DNA from 3 places in the Bacillus lumedeiriae genome. Region 3 is predicted to be linked to each of the others. Evidence: riboswitches for the same ligand, from Rfam matches in the RefSeq annotation. Region 3 holds a riboswitch; each other region holds the start of a gene.
The links. Region 3 has a riboswitch for thiamine pyrophosphate ahead of QYG89_RS05685 (thiazole synthase). Riboswitches for the same ligand answer to the same signal wherever they lie in the genome.

Region 1 (6,403 bases), 420 kb from region 3:
TCATAACGTAACCGCCATGGCTAGAGCGACGGCAAATACGATTTCCATTGTTGCACAAATGATTGCTGAGGGAACGATTGACAAGACCGGTGTCTACCCGCCGGAGCAAATCGTTCCAGGAGATAAATATATAGAAGAAATGGCAAAGCGTAATGTTCTGATAAAAGAAATTATAGAGGAAGAAAAGCCGCTGGCATAGATATTATTTGGGACTGTCTAAAAGTCAGCGGAGTATTGACTTTTTGGCAGTCTGTTTTCTTTTTATGTACAATAAGAGGAGAGGGTGAGGAAAACGGCAAGGTGATGAGGTTCATCTATTGAACGCCGAGAAGGGAAGAAAACAATGAAATTAAAAGAAATCGTACTGCGTCATTTACAAATGGAAATGAAGTTCCCGTTTACAACGAGCTTCGGAACAATGAAAAACAAAGAGTTTATTTTAGTAGAGGTGAAAGATGAAGAAGGTTTGTCTGGCTGGGGGGAGTCCGTTGCTTTTCCGTCTCCTTTTTATAGTGAGGAAACACTCCAAACAAATTGGCACATGATAGAAGACTTCTTAATTCCTTTATTAAAAGACAAAGATATCTCCCATCCAGATGAAATTACCTCTTTATTTGAACCAATCAAAAAAAATAATATGGCGAAAGCCGCGATCGAAGGAGCCGTTTGGGATTTATATGCTAAAAGAAAAGGCATTCCGCTTTATCAAGCTTTAGGGGGAGAAAATACAACGATTGATGTTGGGATTAGTATCGGGATTCAAGAAACCGTTGATGACCTTTTACATATTATAAAAACACATGTAGACGAGGGATATAAACGAATAAAAGTAAAAATTAAGCCAGGTTGGGATGTTGATGTCATAAGGGAAATCCGCTGTTCTTTTCCAGATATTCTGCTGATGGCAGATGCTAATTCAGCTTATCGGCTGGAAGATCTTCCAGAACTAAAGAAGTTGGATGAGTTTCAGTTAATGATGATTGAACAGCCACTTGCATCGGATGACATTGTCGATCATGCTGTGCTTCAAAGAGAATTGCAGACGCCTCTTTGTTTAGATGAAAGTATCCACTCTTATGAAGATGCGCGAAAAGCCCTGCAGCTTGGAAGCTGTAAAATTATTAATATCAAAATTGGCCGTGTCGGCGGATTAACAGAATCTAAGAAGATTCACGATCTTTGTAAGGAGAACAGTATACCTGTCTGGTGTGGAGGCATGCTGGAAGCGGGAGTGGGAAGAGCGCATAATATTGCGCTTACGACTTTGAGTCATTTTACGATGCCGGGAGACACCGCAGCTTCTTCGCGTTATTGGGAGAGGGATATTATTCAGCCGGAAGTAACTGTACAGGGTGGTGTCATACAAGTTAGGGATCAAGCAGGGATTGGCTACGATATGGATTTGGAAGCAGTCAAAAAGTTCACGTTGAAAGAAAAAGTACATTCTTTATGATTTTGAGGAGAACGGTGCACAGGCTTTTAGAAACCAGGGAGAGATGAAGGGATATCCCACTTAAGAAGCTGTCTGGCAGTCAACTGTATGTTGGCTGCCAGACAGCTTTTTTGAAATGGAAGAATCAGAAATAATCAAGCTTGGAAAAGACGATAAGAACGTAAATGCCGCGCATGCATATGTTGAGAATAGCAGGTGAAGGGAGGAGTTTAGTTGGAGCGGTACCAGCATTATTTGCAAGAAGCGAAAAAGTGGTGTGATGATTTATCGAATTGGGAGAATGAAGTTATCGATCCTGCACTCATTAAAAACTGGGAAGAACAAATTGAAAAGATTGACGAGTGGTTATCAGGGCCGCTTAATGAGACAGAATGTTATAAAGTAGAAAAAGAGGTTCGGGCATTGGCACAAGAATGGCAACAGTTTCATGAAAAACTGTTTACAGATTGTGATTCGGAGGGGCAGGAGAACAGAGTGGAACAAGTTCCAATCGGCGGTCATCGGCTTCCTCCGCTTCCTTATCCGTACAATGCACTGGAACCATATATTGATGAACCAACGATGCGGCTTCATCATGATAAGCACCACCAAAGCTATGTAGATGGCTTAAATAAAGCAGAGCGAGAATTAGCGAAGGCACGGAAAGTGAATGATTTTCAGCTTGTTAAACATTGGGAAAGGGAGCTTGCGTTCAACGGTGCAGGCCATTATTTGCATTCGATTTTTTGGAAAGTGATGTGTCCACAGGGAGGAGGAAAGCCATCAAGAGAGCTAGAGCGTGAGATGTCCCGTTCATTTGGCAGTTTCGCTGAATTTAAAAATCAATTTTCACAAGCAGCGCAGCATGTGGAAGGCGGAGGCTGGGCCATCCTTGTGTGGGCGCCGCAGGCACAGCGGATGGAAATATTGCAAGCGGAAAAACATCAAAACTTAAGTCAGTGGGATATTGTTCCGCTCCTCGTTCTTGATGTGTGGGAACATGCCTATTATTTAAAATATAAAAATAAAAGAGCGGATTATATAGAGAACTGGTGGAATGTTGTCTGCTGGGATGAAGTAAGCCGACGGTTTAGAGAAGCAAGACACAGGTAGCCGTACTCATGCTTTTTATATAGGTTATGTCAATCACTATTGTGGATTGGAGGAAGGCGGGAGACTGTGCGTTCACATGAGACCTCGAAGGCGCGATAGCGGCGAGGAGGCTCCCGGACCACCCGAGGAAGGCGAGAATCAACAAAGCCTTTATATAAGAAGATGTCGCAATAAATGAAAAATTACACTGCCAAGACCTTCCCATTCAATATAATTCATTCTATAATAGAAAATGAACTTAATAGGAAAGCTACTAGAGGTGCCTGTTAAAGGCTGAGAGAAAAGCGAATTGTTTTTCAACTCTTTGAACCTGATCTGGGTGATGCCAGCGTAGGAAAGTAGTATATTCATAAACTATTTCACTTACAAAAGCCGAGCCTAGATAAGGGTTCGGCTTTTTATAATGGAGGAATGTATATGAACCAAGTGCAAAAACTGGCATACATGGCTTTATTTACGGCCATCGCGACGTTCGGCTCTTCTCTTATTTGGTTTCCTGCTGGAATAGCCAAAGCATATCCTGTTCAACATGCGGTCAATGTGATGGCCGGTGTGCTGCTCGGCCCAGGGCCTGCGGTTATTATCGCATTTGTAACTGGATTGCTTCGAAACCTTATGGGGACAGGCTCGTTATTAGCTTTTCCAGGCGGAATGATTGGAGCTTTTCTTGCCGGATATATTTATCAAAAAACGAGACATGCTTGGGGGGCTTCTATTGGAGAAATAACTGGTACGGGACTAATTGCTTCTTTATTCGCTGTGCCTTATGCAAAAATTTTGATGGGAACGACAGTCGGCGCCTTTTTCTTTTTGCCTGCGTTTCTTGTCAGCAGTCTTTCCGGATCATTGATTGGCCTTGTTTTAGTGAAACGGATCGTCAAAATGAAAGTCTGGAAATATCGTCCTAATCATTGATTCCAACGAATCGAAACGGCCAGCTTACAACATTGCAAATTCCCTGAATCTGTTTGTAGTTCAAGCCGAAAAAAATCTGGATTAAAAGAAATAGCCGCTTTTGTGAGCATTCCGGACGATCGGATGAGCCGTTCTACTTCTTGTCGGTTAGAAGATTGAGCAGCAGCCATTAAGCGAAAGGCAAAATCATTGTCAGTCGTTATCTTGTTTAGAAGCAGAGTTGTTTCATTCAAGAGCCTTTTCATTGATTGGGCAGACTGTTTAAAGAAGACTGTATTGACTGTAGGATAAGGTCTTATGAATGCTTGGTGAAGATCATAATTTGTAAATGTAGTAGCATAGGGACGCCCATACGGATAAAAATAATACACAGCAGCATAGCTCCTTCCGCAAATGAACTTTCTATTAATATACATGTGAATGATAAATAAAATGATCGCTTTAATTTATTTAAAAATTCAGAATTTTATTGATGTAAGGCTATAAGTATGTTACAACTAAGTAAAGTCTAATTAAATAGTTTGATCCTTGGGGGTGCTTTAATAAGCTGAGAAAGGTGAAATACCTTAACCCTTATTACCTGAACTGGGTCATGCCAGCGTAGGGAAGAGGCATTGTGAGTATGTTAAGCTGCAATTCTTTTTGTCATTGCAGCAAAATAAGAACTTATAAAACTGCTTCTCCCTGTGAGAAGCAGTTTTTTTATTGTTCTAACGATGGATAAAGGTTTAAAAGTGTGAACAAAAAATCCGGAATGATGCACAACGCATGCAAATGTATGAACAAACGTCTATACGCATTTCTAGGCAGTTAGGCATTGCAATTAATAGATTCTAAGGAGTGTATATCAATGAAGTTTAGTGAAAGGTTACATGAGAAATTACAACCGATCTGGAGGCAAAATCATAAGCATCCTTTTGTAAAGGGGATCGGCGATGGAACGCTTGATCAGCGGAAATTCCGTTTTTATATGGTTCAGGATTATTTATATTTAATCGATTATTCCAAGGTGTTTGCGCTTGGAGCTGTTAAAGCGACGGATGTGGAGACGATGGGAAGGTTTGCGTCCTTATTGAATGAGACTCTTAATTTCGAAATGTCGCTTCACCGCCAGTATGCAGCTAGGTTTGGTATTTCAGAGGAAGAGCTGGAGCAGGCGAAGCCATCTCCAATTACACTTGCGTATACACATTATATGCTCCATGTCAGTCAGAATGGGACCCTTGCTGAGCTGATTTCTGCACTGTTGCCGTGTGCATGGAGTTACTGGGAGATTGGAAAGGAACTGAATGAAATTCCAGGTGCAAGTGAACATGAGCTGTATGGTGACTGGATAAAAATGTACTCATCGAAAGAGTTCGGCGAGCTGGCTGTATGGTGCATCGAACTATTAGATAAACACACAGCCGGAAAGAGTGAAGAAGAGCTTGATCGATTGGAAGAAATCTTTCTAAATACGACCCGCTATGAGTATATGTTCTGGGATATGGCATACAATGAGCAAATGTGGCCTGGAGATGAATAAAAAAGTTCTAGAGTTTGAGAATGTGACTTTTTCCTATAAAGAAAAAAAGCAGGGGCGCTCTGTCCCTATTCTTCAATCTTTAAATGTAGATATTTATGATCAGGAATTTATTACGATTGTAGGTGCGAGCGGGTCAGGAAAAAGTACACTTTTCAGATTAATTACCGGACTTGAAGATCCCGATGAAGGAAAGATTTTTATTAATGGACAGATACATGAAAGCAGGCTTGGAAAAGCCGGGTACATGCCTCAGCAGGATTTATTGATGCCATGGCGGACGGTTCTCGAAAATGCAGCCCTGCCCCTTGAATTAAAAGGCATTCATAAAGAAGAAGCCCGGAAACAGATTGTTCCTCTTCTTGAAGAATTCGGATTAGCTGGAATGGAGAATCGCTTTCCTCATGAATTATCAGGAGGCATGAGGCAGCGCGTTTCTTTTTTGCGTACGTCGTTAAGCGGCTCCAATGTACTATTGCTTGATGAGCCTTTCAGTGCACTTGATGCCATTACGAGGCTGTCAATGCAGGAATGGCTGATGGCTCAGTGGGAGAAACGAAAAAACACGATCATATTTATTACACATGATGTCAATGAGGCGCTTTTTCTATCTGACCGCATTTTCGTTTTTTCTGAAAAACCTGTTCACACACTTGAAGAAGTCAACGTGCCCCTCTCGAGACCGAGAGATTTACAAGACTTAAATCAACCGGACATGATTGAGCTAAGGGAGCATTTGCTTGAGCAGCTGAGAGGGAAGGTGACAGTGTGAGAAAGGTAAAAGGAATGCTGCCGGCAGCCTTATTAATTGCGGCTTTTCTGTTCATTTGGGAAGCTGCAGCGCGGGGGATGAACATGATGTTTATTCTTCCGCCGCCGACAGGCGTTCTCAGTAAGTTATGGGAATTGAAAGAGCCGCTATTGTTCGAACATCTGCCTGCTACGCTGGCGATTATCATCATAGGCCTGGCTATTTCTATTTTATTAGGAACGGGGATCGCTGTTTGGATGAGCATCAGTCCGACTGTGGAAAAAGCGCTTTACCCGATTATTATCTCCTCACAGATGATTCCGATCATTGCACTTGCGCCGATTTTTGTTCTTTGGTTCGGCTACTCCATTTGGAGCAAGGTAGTCGTAACTGTGTTGATTACGTTTTTTCCTATCACGGTGAATACATATGATGGACTGCAATCTGGGAGTAAAGAATTGAAAGAACTAATGATGACAATGGGTGCGGGGAAAAAAGAGGTCTTTATCAAATTGCTCGTTCCATCCTCTTTGCCGCACTTCTATTCGGGAGTGAAAGTAGCTGTTACATTAAGTGTGATCGGTGCTGCAATCGGCGAATGGCTCGGGGCGCAGGCTGGGCTTGGGTATTTCAGCCGGCGAATGATGACACAGTTTGATGGAGCTGCGGT
Region 2 (6,403 bases), on a different contig from region 3:
GCTCGAAATAGGATAAATTCGGGCTTGATGAATGCCGCATTTCACCAAGTTTTGATCTACATGAAGAAGCACATCAAATAAATCATCCGTTGTGGAGGCAAGATCAGCGGCATTGACAATAAAGAACATTTTATTATTTTCAATGAAGTCTTTTACCTCACCGAGCTTCATTAAAAATAACTGGTCAGCGCGGGAAAAGGCATGATTATAGTAGGTCACGAATACGATGGAATCTGCGCTTGTGACGTATGTAAATGCTATTTCCGTATGCCGGGCGTTCATAGACCCCGCACCCGGCGTATCGACAAGCACCATCCCCTGCTCTGTCAGCGGCGAAGAGTAATATAAAATAATACGCTCAACGAAGCATGCTTTTTCTTCCACACTGACAAACTCTGTGTAAGCCTCCATCGTGCTGCTCTTTGATTGTCCAAGCTGCCCTTTTATTTTTTTATAACCAGCAAGAGAAGCACGTAAAAACGAAAAGTGTTCAAGCGGCAAAGCTGTCAGTGGGCTAAAGAGCTCTTCTTTTTTCGTATGGGTTTCTTTTCTTTCTTCCCCCTGCTTCTGAATGCTCTTCATTATTTCATCATGCTCCGTTAAAAGCCGGTGCAGATCATTCATGCTCCACGCGGTTTTCCCGCTTAGTTCAAGTGCTTGATTTATGTCCTTTAGCACTTGTTCGTCGGTTTTAAATAAAATTGTGACAGTTCCATGGGGATGATGGGTGTCAGGAGCACGAATTTCATTAATAGCAGCCGTTGTTGGGTTCGGTGAAACCGGAAGCACATGTTCTCCTAACAAAGCATTGGCAAATGAAGATTTTCCCGCACTGAAGGCACCAAATAAAGCAATCGTATATTCCTTTTTCTCCAGACGCTGAATCCGCTTGTTTAATGCCTGAATCATCTGTTCCATATGCCCTGCCTGTGCCAGCAGTGCTGCTTTTCTTTTCAATTCGTTCACATGCCTGTCCAAATCGACCGGCACCAATCCCTCGTCTTTTGTTTTCTCCAGCCACTTGGCTGCTGCATCCCCAATCGATACGAAAGTCCGGCTTTTCGTTCCAGTAGAAGAAGTGCGCTTTTCGAAAGCACGAAATGGTCTTTTTTCGACTTTTTCTTGCCCGCGGACAGAAAGCAAAGCCAACAACGATTCGTATAGCCTGTCTTCTTTTTCTTGCAGCTGTTTGCTTTGTTTCCAGGCATCGATCTTCTCGGCGATTTCTTCTCTTTCCCGTAGGAGACTAGCTTTTTTCTTTTGGCTGTTTGTTCTGGCCTGCATGTCAAGCGAGTCAATGAGTGCGCCGAACGATTGACGATACAGACTCTTTAATTTATGGGTCACATCTTTCGCATAATTGAGTACATACTCATCCGTCAACACCGCTCCGCTTTTTAGGAGCTGAATAAGCAGGGAGGGGGAAAAGTCAATTTGGCGCCGGCGGATGTCTTCCCGCCGCTCATCCGTAAGTAAATCATATTCGGCAAGCAGCTTTAGCACGGCTTCTCTAAGAGGAATATCCACATAGGACAGCCTATTTTCATTCAATGCTCCAAATAGCTGCTTCAGCCGGCCTTCTTGCTCTCTTTTCGTTTTCTTTCTGGAAAATAAGCCGCGGACTTGAAAGGAAAGCTCACGGGATGCTAAAAACTGCCTGACAAATACTCGGGTATAATAGTCCATCAGCTTGGCATTGTTAAAGACAGCCGTTAACTCTTCTTCAAACCGCTTGCTGAATAGCTGTTCTTTTGTATCGATTGTGCTCAACTGGCGTTCCAGCCGTTCTGTCTCGTCTTCTAACTCTTGCAATGAGTGTATACCGAACAATTTCTCTTCATATCGGCTGCGTTCATCATTTGCTTTTTCCCTCTGTTTTTGAAAGAAATTCATGGCAGCGATGAGCGCTTCCCGGAGCACATGGTGAACGATTTCCTGCTGACGGTCAGCGATTTTATTGGCTAAAAGCATTTTCAGTTCATTCAGTTGATTGGATGGATGGCTGTCGTCTCTTAATGAAGTAAAATAAAGGCCGCTGTAGGACAGATTGTGCTCATCAAAAGAGCGGCGGATACGCTGGGAAAATTCATCAAAAGACAGCTCACTGGCGACATGCTTATCAATTTGGTTCACGATAAAGCAGCAGTCTTTCCCTCTTTCTGCCAGCTGTTTGCTAAATTCAAAGTTTACAGGTGATTGGACGTGATTATAATCCATCATATAAAAGACTAGGTCGGCTAAATGAAGCTTAGACATCGCACTTACCCGATGGGCATCGTCCGTTGAATCAATTCCTGGTGTATCAAAAACTGCCGTTCCCTCCGGCAGTTGGCCGGTTCGATGCGAAATTTCCACTTCCTCCACTTGATCACCATTGACACAATAAGCTTGAATGTCGCTCAGGTCATACGGATAAGGAAACGTTTTTACTCCTTGATCTTTAAATAAGACTTTCGCATACGGTTCTCCTTCCTTCACCTTGACGACATTCGCACTCGTAGGAATCGGGCTCGATGGCAGCAGTTCTTCCCCCATAAGCTCATTGATCATCGTTGATTTCCCAGCAGAAAAGTGGCCATAAAAGGCAATTACATACTCCATTTTGTCTAGTTTATCAATGAGTTCCATACAAATTTTCGCCTGTTCTTGATCGTGATCACGCATGAATACATCGTGAAGCTGCTGCAGTTTGGGCAGTAATAGCGAGCGGGTCGGCTTCTGATTAGCGAGCCACTTTGTTAACGTTTCATCCAGCATAGAATCCGCCTTCCTGTAAATAGTAGAAGTGTTTTGTTTATTGTATCGGAATGAATCGGCAATTTCAGCAAATGTACAACAAAAAAGAAGCTAAACATAATCATTTAGCTTCTTTTTCTTATTTATTCATTTTTCAATTAGGCACTTATGGAGCGGTTTTGCCCCACAGGAGCGGAATGTTTAAAAAAGCTCGGCGAGGTTTTCTTCAGGAATACTAATACGGCTAGCGTAATCAGCATTTCTGGAAGTAAATAAGATAGGTTGTATAAGAATGAATAGACAGCAACTGGTGTGCCTTCCGGTGCATATTCCCCGAACCAAATGACTCCGGACAAAAAGTGGCACACAAGGCGCAGCGTTGTGCCGATCAACAGACCGATCACCATTCGGCTCACTGTTATGCTTTTATGGAAAACAGCGAGGCCGCCGAGTCCAAGTACGGCATAAGCGAGCGGGTAATCAAGTACGAGCTGTACAGGATGAACGACATAGCCGCCTGTCATTAAACTAATGACTCCAACTAAAATTCCTGTAATAAATCCGGCCTGCCACCCGCGGCGAAAAGCCATAATGAAAATCGGAACCATTACCAATGAAATGGACCCGCCGAAAGCCCAAAGTGCGCCAAATTCCACATAACTTAATATGACGGAAAGCCCGGCCATGACGGCGATTTCGATCATTGTGACTAGTTTGTTTCTCTCCATGAAAAATCCCCCTTTATCTCATCCAAAGGGGTGTAAGGATACAATAGACTTGTTCGTTTGTACGAATCTTTTTGCATCGATCATCACACTTTCCTACGCTGGTATGAACCAGATCAGGTTCTTAGAGTTGAGGATCTCTCCTCTCTCAGCCGATAACGACACCCCTAGTGGACTTATATACTATCAATATAGCATAAGAGACATGAAAACGAAATATTATTCTAAGATAAGCGCATGGGCATATATATAAACGGAATCTTCAAAATCGGTTTTTAAAAATCACGTTAAAGCAGGTGCATCCGATGAATCATATTGTAAAACCCGGCGAAACATTATCGTCGATTGCGGCTGATTATCGCATCTCCCTCTCTAGATTGATGGCTGCCAATCCTGGAATGAACATTCATCTCATTTATCCCGGTCAAAAAATTCGTATTCCTGGGCTGCCGTCACCGGATACTCTTCCCTATTCCATCCATATTTCGCTTTCACAGCGCAAATTAACGTTGTTTCACCGGGGAAATGTTCAAAAAACATATCCCGTCGGCGTTGGAAAAATGCTGACTCAAACGCCGACGGGCGATTTTGTCATTATTAATAAAGCACCCAACCCTGGCGGTCCATTTGGAACGATGTGGATGAGTTTATCTAAAAAATCATACGGTATTCATGGAACGAATAATCCATCTTCTATCGGGAAATTCGTTTCTCACGGATGTGTCCGCATGTATAATCGCGATGTGGAAGAATTGGCAAGAATTGTTCCAATCGGCACTCCTGTTCATATTCGACCGTGAAGAAATGAAAAGCTGTCTACTAAAGGCCATGTATACGTTTAAAAACGCGAAAGGAGGGCATAACAAAATCATAAAGGAGGAGTGGCTGATGACAGAAGAAAACCACGCGATTCATAAAGATGGTGAATTGCAAATAGATAAAGTGGACAATACGATTGCCCGGATGGATCCAGAAAGAATGGACAGCATTCTTGAAGATTTTGAAACGTTTCAAGGGTATCTCAAACAAAGAATTGAAGTCGCTGAAAAGATTGGTTTAAATGAGGAGCAGCTGGCTCTCGCGGCAGAAAAGATTGGGAACTATCTAGCCCAGCATGCCCAGCCAAAAAATCGGGAGGAAAAACTGCTGCAAGAGCTTTGGAATGCAGGCACGCAAGATGAACGCCATCATTTAGCCCATATGCTTGTTAAAATGGTTGATCACAAATAAAAAACGACTGCCCTTGGGCAGTCGTTTTTTATTTGACTTCGATGCACTGTTCAACTTCCATTGTCCAATTAAACGGATCTGGTTCTTTTCCGCCTTGAATGCTTGTAATCGTGTGGAAAAGTTTTTCAGACACTGGGCCTGTAACCCCGTCGTTAATGATCATTTTTTCATCTTTCCAGAGTAATTCTCCAATTGGCGAAATGATCGCGGCTGTTCCTGTGCCGAAGGCTTCTTCTAATTGACCAGCCTGATGCGCCTCGCGAAGCTCTTCCATAGAAATTCGGCGTTCTGTTACTGTCATTCCCCAATGTTTTAACAGTTGAATGACTGAATTTCTTGTCACCCCGTCTAAAATACTGCCATTTAACGCAGGTGTCACAACTTCACCGTTGATTTTGAAGAAGACGTTCATGCTGCCAACTTCTTCGATGTATTTTTTCTCTACTCCATCAAGCCATAACACTTGAGAGTATTCTTTGCGGTCAGCTATTTCTTGTGCTTTTAAACTAGAGGCATAGTTCCCTGCCGTTTTCGCTTCCCCTGTTCCCCCGGCAACTGCACGGACAAATTCGTTTTCCACCAAGATTTTTACCGGTTTAATGCCTTCTTTATAGTAAAGGCCTACAGGTGATAAAATGATGATAAATTGATACCGGCTGGATGGTTTCACTCCCAGGAACGGCTCCGTTGCAATAATGAATGGGCGAATATACAGCGATGTGCCTTCCCATTTTGGTATCCATTCTTTTTCAACTGAAATAAGTTGTTTTAACGCTTCGATCGCCATGTCCACATCTACTGCAGGAATGCATAAACGTTCATTTGAACGGTTCAAGCGCTGAAAGTTTCTCTCAGGACGGAATAATAATACTCGATTATCTTCTGTCAAGTAAGCTTTCAATCCTTCGAAGACACTTTGACCATAATGAAAGATCATGCAAGACGGATCTAATGAAAGCGGCTGGTAAGGAACAATTCTTGGATCATGCCAACCTTGTCCTTCGGTATAATCCATAATAAACATATGGTCCGTGAAGATTTTTCCAAAGCCTAGATCTGCGGATTGCGGCTTCGGTTTTCTTTCAGGACTAAGATTGAGTTGGATAGTATGTTCTTTCATTTTGCACTGGCTCCTTGCTGTATATGAATTTGGTGAAAAAGATAAAAGAGATAATAAACTATATACATTTCCATATTACAACTTTTTCGAATCTTTTCACAATCATTTAGTGCAAAAATAGTGTAAAATATTTTTATTTTTTTGTCCAATCAGAATTTTGATCAACAACATGCTGCTTCCGTCTGTATTATCAACGAACAGCAGGGAGGCGAATTTCTACTTTCGTCCCTTTGCCCTGCTCGCTTTCGAAGAAGATTTTTCCATTATGGTGTTCAATAATTTTAAAGCTGACCATCAATCCGAGTCCTGTCCCTTTTTCTTTGTTGGAGTAGAACGGTTCACCAAGACGCAGAATCCGGTCTTGGGAAATACCGATGCCCTCATCGATCACTTCAATACAAATAGAGCCATCCATTGCCTGTTTCGTGTGAATCGTGACTTTTCCTCCGTTCGGCATCGCTTCGATGGCATTTTTAATTAAATTCAAAATAACCTGTTTCAACTGTTTCTCTTCTATTCGGACAAATGGCAGCGGTTCTGCCAGCACCGGAACCAGCTCAATCCCATGAAGGAGTGCTTCTGGCTGCATAAA
Region 3 (6,403 bases):
TTGGCCGAACTATTAGATGCCTACATAAGTCACCAGAAAGAAGTCGTTACGAAGCGCTCGGAATACGATTTAGCGAAAGCGCAGGCCCGGCAGCACATTGTCGAGGGATTGATCAAAGCACTGTCAATACTTGATGAAGTCATTGCGGCCATTAGGGCATCGAAAGATAAGAAGGATGCCAAAAATAATTTAATGGCTGCTTTTGATTTTACAGAAGCGCAGGCAGAAGCGATCGTCAGCTTGCAATTGTACCGGCTGACGAACACAGACATTACAGCTTTACAGAAAGAGGCTGGAGAACTGGCAGCTGAAATCGAGCAGCTGACTGCCATTTTAGCGAGTGAAAAGAAACTGACAACTGTCATCAAAAAAGAATTAAAAGAGATGAAGAGAAAATACAATGACGAGCGGCGGACAGTCATTGAAAAAGAAATTGAAGAAATAAAAGTCAGTCTTGAAGTATTAATTCCAAATGAAGACGTGATCGTGACTGTGACAAGAGACGGCTACATTAAACGGACAAGCCTGCGTTCCTATTCCGCATCAGGCGGAAAAGACTTGGCGATGAAGGAAACAGATTATCTCCTCTATAAACAAGAAGTAAATACAACCGATGTTTTACTCATCTTTACGAATAAAGGAAACTATTTGTATTTGCCTGTTCATGAACTGCCTGATATTCGCTGGAAAGATCTTGGCCAGCATGTGGCCAGTCTTGTTTCTATCGAAAAAGAAGAGTTCATTATCGCTGCTTTTGCTATTAAAGATTTTCAGGAACCGTCCTATTTATTATTTGCTACGAAAAATGGCACAATTAAGCGAACAGAATTATCTTCTTACAAAGTGCAGCGCTATTCACGAGCGTTAACAGCTATTAGGCTAAAAGATGATGACGAAGTAGTTGGAGTTCATTTAACGAACGGAAAAAAACAAGTGTTCTTGTCGACATTTTTCGGTTACGGACTCTTATTTTCCGAGGATGAGGCAAGTATCGTAGGACCGCGTGCAGCAGGAGTAAAAGGAATGAACGTAAAAGACGGTGATTATTTGGTCGGTGTAGAAGTGTGGGAATCAAATGAAGAAAAAGATTTGCTGCTCACTACACAGCGCGGAGCCGTAAAGAAAATGAAGTCAACTGAATTTGAGCCGGTATCACGGGCATCAAGGGGTGTCCTTATGCTGCGGGAATTGAAAGGAAATCCTCATCGCGTCGTTCAATTAACGACGATTGAACGAGGGGAATCGGTCGTACTGCAAACAAAGAAGGGAAAGAGGGAACTCTTCGATTTTTCTACGTTAAAACCGAGTGATCGTTATTCGAACGGGTCATTCGTTTTGGATGAGAAGGAGAGCGGAGAAATAACAGCCGTTTGGAAAGTAATTAGATCGGAAGAATAAAAAAGAAATATTGACTGTATAAAAAATAAAAATATGTGGCTGGTTGCCACGTATTTTTATTTTTAATTCATTATGTGCAAAATTCAAAGTAGTATCCTAGAAACTTTAATAAAATATGTAATAAAAGAAGGACAGTTTACTATGCTTTTGTTATAGTTAGAAAGCAAAGATAATGGAAAGGAATGTAATGGCTGTGTTTCAAGAGTTTAAGAAGTTTGCTATGCGGGGCAATGTCATTGATTTAGCCGTTGGGGTTATTATTGGAGCAGCTTTTGGTAAGATTGTTACTTCACTTGTAAACGATATGATTATGCCTTTGATCGGTTTGCTGATCGGGGGAGTTGATTTTTCAAATTTAGCGTTTCATTTTGGAGGAGCTGTCGTTAAATATGGCAACTTCCTGCAAACGATTGTTGATTTTCTTATTATATCTTTTTCTATTTTCTTATTCGTTAAGCTGTTTAACAAACTGTACCATCAGGAAAAAGCGGAAGAAACACCGCCTTCACTATCAAAAGAGGAAGAATTGCTCACAGAAATTAGAGATCTATTAAAATTAGACAAAAAACTTAACAATTTAGAAAATTCAGAGTATAATAGAGATAATTAAATAAAAGAAAGTTAGCTAGGGGTGCCTTTAAGGCTGAGAGGATAAACATTATCCAACTCTTGAACCTGATTTGGTTAGTACCAACGGAGGGAAGCTTGCATTTTATGTTATTTAATATACATAAAAGAGCCTGCCACTGTGGTAGGCTCTTTTTCATTGTAAAAAGGAGGAATTATGATGGATGAATTAATGATTGGTCAAACGAAATTAACGAATCGTCTTTTTACAGGTACAGGGAAATTTGCGGATCATTCCGTGATGAAACAAGCTTTTGCACAGTCAGGATCAGAGGTGGTCACAGTAGCCGTCCGACGGGTAGACTTGGAGGCTGGTCATGAAAACATTTTAGAAGACATTCCGCCGAATATGATTATTATGCCAAATACATCAGGGGCGAGAAATGCCGAAGAAGCAGTGAGAATTGCGAGATTGGCGAGAGCAGCCGGGATGGGCAACTGGATTAAAATCGAAGTAATTTCCGATCAAAAATATTTATTGCCGGATAATGAAGAAACGATTCGGGCTACGGATATACTCGCCAATGAAGGATTTGTTGTCCTTCCTTATATGAACCCGGATTTGATGGCAGCGAAAAAACTGGCGGATGCCGGCGCAGCGGCTATTATGCCGCTTGGTTCACCGATTGGTTCAAACAGGGGTATCCGTATGAAGGAAATGATTCGGATTTTAATAGAGGAAAAGACGCTGCCAATCATTGTTGATGCCGGTATCGGAAGACCATCTGAAGCAGCAGAGGCGATGGAAATGGGAGCAGATGCTGTTCTTGTGAACACAGCGATTGCTACAGCTGATGATCCGATCAGTATGGCAGAAGCATTTAACCTAGCTGTCATCGCCGGAAGAAAAGCTTACTTAGCAGGCCTAGGATCTGTTTCACAAAGGGCTAACGCTTCATCACCGTTAACTGGTTTCTTACGTTAAAAAGGAGGGGTAACATGAGCTTTTACGATGTATACGATCAAATCAAAAATAAACCGTATGAAGAAATGCTAGACCGTGTCACAGTGAAAGACGTAGATAAAGTGTTAAGCAAAACGAATTTGAACGAGAATGATCTACTCGTGCTCCTTTCGCCTGCAGCAGTGGAGCGTTTAGAGGAGATGGCGCAGAAAGCCCATAAGCTGACTGTTCAGCATTTTGGCAAAGTGATCTCTTTGTATGCGCCTCTTTATTTGACTGATTATTGTGTGAATAAATGTGCGTATTGCAGTTTTAGCTTTGACAATGACTTTCCAAGACGGAAATTAACAGCATTAGAAATTGATCAAGAAGCAAAGGCATTAAAAGAGATGGGGATTCAGCACGTCATTTTATTGACTGGGGAATCACGCATTCATTCTTCTGTTTCTTATTTAGCCGAAAGTGCAAAAATTTTAAGAAGTCACGCAGCCTCGATTGCTATTGAAGTACAGCCGCTTGATACGAATGAGTATAGACAGCTTTTCCAAGCAGGCGTGGATGGACTGACTGTATATCAAGAAGTATATAATGAAGACATTTACAAGGAAATTCATCTAAAAGGGCCAAAAAGAAATTATCGTTATCGTCTCGATGCACCAGAGCGGGGCTGCGAGGCCGGTATGAGGTCTATTAATATCGGAGCATTGCTAGGAATGGATAACTGGAGAAAAGAAGTGTTTTTTACCGCAATGCATGCCCAGTATTTACAGAAAAAATATATAGAAACTGACGTTGCTGTTTCTTTTCCCCGCATTCGTCCGAACTTAGGAGGATTTGAGCCGAGAGTTCTTGTAGAAGATAAAGATCTGGTTCAAGCCATGCTTGCTTTTCGGATTTTTATGCCGCGTGCAGGCATTACACTGTCTACCCGCGAAGAGGCGGCACTTAGGGATCATCTGATTAAACTCGGTGTAACAAAAATGTCTGCAGCTTCTTCCACCGTGGTCGGCGGATATGCAAACAAAAAAGAGGATAACAGCCAATTTGAAATCTCTGATACACGTACAGTAGATGAAGTGAAAACAAGGTTGAAACAGCTCGGTTATCAGCCGGTTTCAAAAGATTGGGATATTCTAGCTAGTGAGGAGGAGACAAATGTCTTTTCAACTTCACGCAATTACGACAGGGAAGCAAGAGCTGGAGCAGGCGTCTGACATAGCCTCCATCATTCACCCATTTGTCGACTACATCCATATTAGGGAAAAGCATCGCAGCGCTAAAGAATTGTTTCACTGGGTGCAAACGTTTATAGAGGCTGATGTACCCGCGGAAAAGATCATTGTAAATGACCGGGTAGATGTAGCGCTGGCAGCAGAAGCCGGTGGCGTACAGTTGACTGAAAACAGCCTTCCGTTACAGATAGTAAAGCCGTTTACTGCTTCTATGAAAGCAGGATGTTCCATTCATGAACCGGCTGCTGCTATAAAAGCTGAGAGTAATGGGGCGGACTGGGGCTTGTTCGGTCATATTTATCCGACGGCTTCTAAACCCGGCAGAACACCAGCTGGCTTAGAACAGCTGAAAGCGGCTACACGTGCTGTGAACATGCCGATCATAGCGATTGGAGGAATTATGCCGCATCATATTCAAGAAGTAAAAGAAGCTGGTGCAAGCGGAATCGCTGTGATGTCGGGGATTTTCGGGAGTAAAGATCCGGCAGATACTGCTGCATATTATCGAAATGAAATCAATAAGGAGGAAAAACAGACGTATGAATATCGTTATTAACGGTAAACAGGAAACAGTCGTTTTATCAGAGCCCACACTTACGAATCTGCTCGCAGTTTATTCACTGCAAGGGAAAGCGGTCATTGTCGAAAGCAATGGCCAGATCGTGCCAAAAGAAAAGATGGAATCAACGAAAGTACAAGAAGGAGACCGCATTGAAATCGTTCAGTTTGTCGGCGGCGGGTAAGAAGGAGGATACACGATGGATAACCGTTATTCCAGACAGGAACTATTTCTAAAAGAAAAACAGCCTTATGCCGCCAAACACGTACTCATTGTCGGGGCGGGGGCACTTGGATCATCTTTGGCAGAAATGCTTGTCAGAGCTGGGGTCGGCCAGTTAACGATTATTGATCGTGATTATGTTGATTGGACCAATCTGCAGCGGCAGCAGCTCTACAGAGAACAGGATGTAAAGGATCATCTGCCAAAAGCAGAAGCAGCGAGGAAACGGCTTGAAGAGATTAATTCAGATGTGAAGATCACTGCTATCACGGCAGATGGAGGACCGGAAGAACTTTCTGATGTAATGAATACATGCAGGCCTGACTTGCTGCTCGATGGAACCGACAATTTTGAGACGAGATTTTTAATCAACGATTTATCTCAAAAGTATAACGTGCCGTGGATATACGGAGCTTGTGTCGGCAGTCAAGGGGTCAGCTGTGTTATCATTCCGGGGGAAACGCCATGTTTTACTTGTCTGCTTGATGTCCTGCCAGCCGAGGGAATGACGTGCGATACAGCAGGAATCATTGCACCAGCCGTACAAATGACAACTGCCTTTCAAGGCGCAGAGGCATTAAAAATCCTTGCTGACAGATGGAAAGATGTACGCAGGGAACTAGTTTCATTTGACTTGTGGAAAAATACGCATTCAGCAATTAATACAGCTGTTTTAAAGAAAGAACACTGTCCATCATGTGGGAAGGAAGCAAGTTATCCGTATTTAGCTGAAGATAATCGCACGAAGACAGCCGTTCTTTGCGGCCGAGATACGGTCCAAGTAAGGCCGCCAAAAAACAGAACATTTAATTTAACGCAGCTGGCTTCAACGATGGAGCAGCAAGGCGCAACAGTAAAGACAAATGGCTTTTTGCTCTCGGCTGTCATTTCAGGAAAAAGAATCGTGCTTTTCCAAGACGGCCGAATGCTGGTGCACGGATCCAAAGACCCGGAAAGTGCAAAAAAACTTTACCAGCAGCTTCTAGGGTAAACGCCGTTCATAAAAAATGATTCAAAAAGAAGCTTCCGTTGTGAGAAGCTTCTTTTTTGTGTGTAGTTAAATAGAACGGAAAAGAGAGCACTTTTTCTTGTTCTAATTTTCCGGCGGCAGCGATATAACAAGAAGAGAGTACATATCCTTATGAAAAGAGAATAGGAGATTTTGTCTTGTTTTGTCGAATCTATGGCAAACGTTTTTTTTGTTCCTTATGCTAGTAAGGAGCCGTAAATAGGGCTGAAAAAAGAAGGGGAGAGATGAAATGAAAAATTGTGTACACTGCGGAAACCCGATCGGAGCAGGAACCAAGTTTTGTCCTTCTTGCGGCAAAGAAACCGCAGCTGGGCAAGCATCCAATCAAGAGTTTTCGGCTGCATTGGAAGCTGATGAAACGAATAAGCAGAACGACATAGTTAAAAAATCAAGGGGGAAGCTGCCTTGGGTCATCGCCCTCGTCGTTTTAC

Region 1: another riboswitch for thiamine pyrophosphate. It lies ahead of thiW (energy coupling factor transporter S component ThiW); the one in region 3 lies ahead of QYG89_RS05685 (thiazole synthase).
Region 2: another riboswitch for thiamine pyrophosphate. It lies ahead of thiT (energy-coupled thiamine transporter ThiT); the one in region 3 lies ahead of QYG89_RS05685 (thiazole synthase).

What each region holds. Positions count from the first base shown of each region.
Region 1 covers NZ_JAUIYO010000002.1:32,962-39,364, forward strand. The annotation lists gene QYG89_RS03725 (saccharopine dehydrogenase family protein) at 1-199, shown strand, start outside; gene menC (o-succinylbenzoate synthase) at 344-1,453, shown strand; gene QYG89_RS03735 (superoxide dismutase) at 1,667-2,545, shown strand; TPP riboswitch at 2,791-2,899, shown strand; gene thiW (energy coupling factor transporter S component ThiW) at 2,963-3,460, shown strand; gene QYG89_RS03745 (hypothetical protein) at 3,454-3,831, opposite strand; TPP riboswitch at 3,981-4,084, shown strand; gene tenA (thiaminase II) at 4,311-4,985, shown strand; gene QYG89_RS03755 (ABC transporter ATP-binding protein) at 4,978-5,754, shown strand; gene QYG89_RS03760 (ABC transporter permease) at 5,769-6,403, shown strand, end outside.
Region 2 covers NZ_JAUIYO010000015.1:30,482-36,884, forward strand. The annotation lists gene QYG89_RS14185 (dynamin family protein) at 1-2,757, opposite strand, end outside; gene thiT (energy-coupled thiamine transporter ThiT) at 2,895-3,464, opposite strand; TPP riboswitch at 3,538-3,640, opposite strand; gene QYG89_RS14195 (L,D-transpeptidase family protein) at 3,767-4,261, shown strand; gene QYG89_RS14200 (DUF3243 domain-containing protein) at 4,350-4,691, shown strand; gene QYG89_RS14205 (branched-chain amino acid aminotransferase) at 4,720-5,811, opposite strand; gene QYG89_RS17385 (ATP-binding protein) at 6,002-6,403, opposite strand, start outside.
Region 3 covers NZ_JAUIYO010000002.1:448,007-454,409, forward strand. The annotation lists gene parC (DNA topoisomerase IV subunit A) at 1-1,398, shown strand, start outside; gene mscL (large conductance mechanosensitive channel protein MscL) at 1,592-2,008, shown strand; TPP riboswitch at 2,016-2,117, shown strand; gene QYG89_RS05685 (thiazole synthase) at 2,186-2,950, shown strand; gene thiH (2-iminoacetate synthase ThiH) at 2,965-4,143, shown strand; gene QYG89_RS05695 (thiamine phosphate synthase) at 4,085-4,717, shown strand; gene thiS (sulfur carrier protein ThiS) at 4,701-4,904, shown strand; gene QYG89_RS05705 (ThiF family adenylyltransferase) at 4,920-5,933, shown strand; gene QYG89_RS05710 (hypothetical protein) at 6,202-6,403, shown strand, end outside.